DNA from 2 places in the Massilia niabensis genome. Region 2 is predicted to be linked to the other one. Evidence: predicted binding sites of a transcription regulator. Region 2 holds the regulator's gene; the other holds the start of a gene.

What was found. Region 2 encodes FNR, which switches genes on or off when oxygen is low (the NO sensors DNR and NnrR bind a similar motif). Its sites were predicted from a motif close to TTGATNNNNATCAA; they were not measured.
Region 1: a site for FNR is predicted at 1,166-1,179, ahead of ACFPN5_RS23570 (universal stress protein). Genes of this name have one in related genera too.

The regions. Positions count from the first base shown of each region.
Region 1 is NZ_JBHSMU010000019.1:52,819-55,019, forward strand. Features, by position in the region: gene ACFPN5_RS23565 (ATPase domain-containing protein) at 1-569, opposite strand, end outside; gene ACFPN5_RS23570 (universal stress protein) at 626-1,093, opposite strand; gene ACFPN5_RS23575 (NADP-dependent malic enzyme) at 1,338-2,201, shown strand, end outside.
Region 2 is NZ_JBHSMU010000014.1:20,011-22,211, reverse strand. Features, by position in the region: gene ACFPN5_RS13260 (cytochrome ubiquinol oxidase subunit I) at 1-482, opposite strand, end outside; gene fnr (fumarate/nitrate reduction transcriptional regulator Fnr) at 711-1,478, shown strand; gene ACFPN5_RS13250 (VOC family protein) at 1,513-1,941, opposite strand; gene ACFPN5_RS13245 (DUF885 domain-containing protein) at 2,047-2,201, opposite strand, start outside.

The DNA.
Region 1 (2,201 bases), on a different contig from region 2:
CGGTTCTCCTCGCGCGTGAGCGAGATGATGGTGTCGAAGACAAAACGCTCATGGGCCGACACGCCGCCCAGCGACTCGTCCTTCTCGGCCGTGACCATCGTGGTCACGCCCAGGCGGGTCAGGCCCTCGATGAGCAGGTGCACGTCCTCGCGGAAGGGCAGGTCGTTGATTTCGGCGTACAGGCGCAATGGCGTCAGGCCGTCGATCAGCAGGCGCTTGGCGCCCATCGCCAGGAGCGAGGCGGCAAACGCGCCGTCGCTGCTCCGGAACTCGCTGAGCAGCACGGCCGGGCTGGTCTGGATGATCCTGATCTTGCCCTGGTCAATCATGCCTTGCAGGTCCCAGTCGAAGCCTGCCGCATCGCGCAGCAGCTTGGCGGAATCGAGTTCGAACGAGACAATGGCGCCCGGTTCGTCGTAGTCGCGTGCCCCGTGGTAGATGAAGCCCAGGCCGAAGGTCGTCTTGCCGGAGCCCGGCGGGCCTTCGACAAGCAGGTTGTTATTCCGGGGAATGCCACCGTGCAGTACCTCGTCGAGACCGATGATGCCGGTCTTCACCAACTCGCTCATTGACATTCCTTTTTCATATGGTTGTCCAGTTTAACATGCGAAATGGCAACGCCTGCCTAGTCCCGACGCCGTCCCTGCGCCTGGTCCTGCGGGCGGTACACCATGACCGGAACGGTGGAATAGGCCAGCACATGCTGGGTGACGCTGCCCGCGATCAGCCGGCTCAGGCCGCGTCGGCCGTGGGACGCCATGAAGACCAGGTCGCAGCCGGCGCGTTGGGCGGCCTCGACTATTTTCTCGGCCGGCGAATCGCCGTAGCTGGTCAATGTTTCGCATGCGACCCCGGCTTTGGCGGCGGCAGCGGCGACGCGGCCGACATGCGCTTCGGCCTGGGCAAGCAGGACGTCCGTGCCGGTGCCGCCAGTGACGAGCGCGCCTTCGGCCGACAGCACGACCGGCTCCGGCGGCACGACCGAGAGGGCAACCAGCTCGCTGCCGCACACCTGCGCGAATGCAATGGCCGCATTCTCGGCAACGGCAGACAGGTCGGAACCGTCGCTCGGAACAAGTATGCGCTGAAACATGATTGCCTTACCCGGACCCGTCTCGGCTTGCGATAGACGGACAACAGAATGGGCGCGTCAGCCCTTACGTTCTTGATCCGGATCAAATGGGTCCTATTGCCAGGCGGTATGCCGTGGGAATGGCCGCGCTCCCGAAGGCTTGTCGATTGACTACGCAAGTTCGTGCATTGGTATATTCTCTGGGTGGGCCGCGCTTGCCTGGCCCGCCGGACCCCGAACATTACTTCATCAAGCATCGGAAAACATGAGCACCGAATCCAACCTCAGCGAAGCCAAAGACACCCAGTTGCGCGCCGACGCGCTCGAATACCACCGCAGCCCGACGCGCGGCAAGATCGAGGTCATCGCCACCAAGCCCCTGTCGAACCAGCGCGACCTGTCGCTGGCCTACTCGCCCGGCGTCGCCTACGCCTGCGAGGAAATCGCCGCCAACCCGGCCATGGCCGCCGAGTACACCTCGCGCGGCAACCTGGTGGCGGTGATCACCAACGGCACCGCGGTGCTTGGCCTGGGCAACATCGGCCCCCTGGCTTCGAAACCGGTCATGGAAGGCAAGGGCTGCCTGTTCAAGAAGTTCGCCGGGGTCGACGTGTTCGACCTGGAGCTCGATGAACTCGACCCGGACAAGCTGGTCGACGCGATCGCGATGCTGGAACCGACCGTCGGCGGCATCAACCTGGAAGACATCAAGGCGCCGGAATGCTTCTACATCGAGAAGAAGCTGCGCGAGCGGATGAACATTCCGGTCTTCCACGACGACCAGCACGGCACGGCGATCATCTCGACTGCGGCGCTGCTGAACGCTTTGAAGGTGGTGGGCAAGGACATCGGCCGGATCAAGCTGGTGGCCTCCGGCGCCGGCGCGGCGGCGATTGCCTGCCTCGACATGATGGTGCTGCTCGGGGTGAAGCGCGAGAACATTTATGTGACCGATTCGAAGGGCGTCATCTATGTCGGGCGCGACGCCAACATGGAAGCGAACAAGGCGCGCTACGCCCAGGAGACGGGAGCACGCACCCTGGGTGACATCGTCGATGGCGCCGACGTCTTCCTCGGCTGCTCGACCGCGGGCGTGCTCACCGGCGAGATGGTCAAGACCATGGCGGAC
Region 2 (2,201 bases):
ATGGCATAGCCCTGCGGGGTCTGCATCCAGCTGTTGGCGGCCAGGATCCAGGTGGCGGAAATCAGGGTGCCGACCGCGACCATGCAAGTGGCCAGGAAGTGCAGGCCGGGGCCCACCCGGGTCCAGCCGAACAGCATCACGCCAAGAAAACCCGCCTCCAGGAAAAAGGCGGTGAGCACTTCATAGGCCAGCACCGGTCCCATGATCGAGCCGGCGAACTCGGACATGTAGCTCCAGTTGGTGCCGATCTGGTAGGCCATCACGATGCCCGACACCACGCCCATGCCGAACATGACGGCGAAGATCTTCAGCCAGAAGTGGTAGAGGTCGACGTAGACCGGGCGCTTCGTGCGCAGCCAGGACAATTCGAGCACGGCGAGGTAACTGGCCAAGCCGATGGTGACGGCCGGGAACAGGATGTGAAAGGACATCGTGAACGCGAACTGGATGCGCGCCAGGTCCAGGGCCGATATGCCGAACATGAGCACTCCTGCTGGGATGCGGTGTGCAGAATCTAGCATGGGTAAAGGCGCGCACAGTTGGCAGCCGGTCCAGGCCACGCGAAGCCGGCTTGAAGCGTGCCTGAAGTTTGCAATCGCGTTGTGTCCTCGCATCGGCGGCGCTCAAACGGACGAGCGTATCCGCAAAAATCAGGAAAGTGAAAGGCTGAGCGGACTATAATCGGACCGATCACCATTTAACCTCTAAAGATGAGCCAAGGCATCCCACTTCCCGCGGCGGCGCCGATCAGCCTCGGCGCCATCAAGGCCAGCTGCAGCGCCTGCAGCATGCACCAGCTTTGCCTGCCGATGGGCCTCGACGACGCCGACATCAACCGTCTCGACCAGATCATCGGCCGCCGCCGGCGCCTTGCGCGCGACGAACGCCTGTACGCCATGGGCGAGCCCTTCCGCAGCCTGTACGCGGTGCGCTACGGCCACTTCAAGACCTACCAGGTCAACGCGGCCGGCGAGCAGCAGATCACGGGTTTCCAGATGGCCGGCGAACTGCTCGGCATGGACGCCATCAGCGGCGACCGCCATCACTGCGACGCGGTGGCCCTGGAAGACAGCGAAGTGTGCGAAATCCCGTTTGCGCGCCTGGAAGACCTGTTCGGGCAGGTGCCGGCCCTGCTGCGCCACTTTCACCGCATCATGAGCCAGGAAATCACGCGCGAGCAGAACGTCATGCTCTTGCTGGGCAACATGCGCGCCGAGCAACGCTTTGCGGTGTTCCTGGTAAACCTGTCGGCGCGCTACGCGGCGCGCGGCTACTCCCCGACCAGCTTCGGGCTGCGCATGTCGCGCGAGGACATCGGCAACTACCTCGGCCTGACGATCGAGAGCGTCAGCCGGCTGCTGTCACGCTTCAAGAAACAGGGCTGGATCGAAGTCGACAAGCGCGAAGTGCGGCTGCTCGAGCCCGTCAAACTGAAGGCCATCGCAGCCGGCACCGACCAGTGCAGCCCGATGCGCTGATGCCCCCTGGACTGACTTGCTTCAGATACCCGCTTCAGAACGTGACCTTCACCGACGCTGCACTGCGCTGCGCCTCGCCGTGGTACACCGCCTCGATATTGTTGCCGTCGGGGTCGATCACGAAGGCGGCGTAATAACCCGGGTGATAGGAACGCTCCCCCGGGCCGCCATTGTCCTTGCCGCCCGCAGCCAGCGCTGCCTTGTAGAAATTATCGACCATCGCGCGGCTGGCGGCCTGGAAGGCCAGGTGATGACGGCCGGTCAACACGCCTTGCGCGGCCTCGCTGTCGGCCGTCGAGACGAACAGTTCGTCGGCCCAGAAGTAGTTCTCGCCGCTTCCCGCGATCGGTACTTGCAGGACCTCGAAGATGGCTGTGTAGAAGGCCCGGGATGCGGGCAGGTCGCGCACGACCAGCTGGATGTGGTCGATCAAGCGGCCGCGGTGGAGTTCCTGGGTTTCCATAGCTCACTCCTTGGAAAAGAGGTGGTCAACGAAAACCCATTCTAGCGGGTCGGGCGGAACCCAACCACCGCGGCTTGCAGCAGGACGCAGGTGCTCAGCCTGCGTTTACGCCTTCGCCTTTTCCTTCGCGATCCAGCCGTCGACCAGCTGCCCCAGCACGTCGAGCGGCACGGAACCGGCACCGAGGACCATGTCGTGGAAAGCCGGCAGCGAAAACTTCGCGCCCAGTTCCGCCTTGGCCTTGTCGCGCAGTTCGAGGA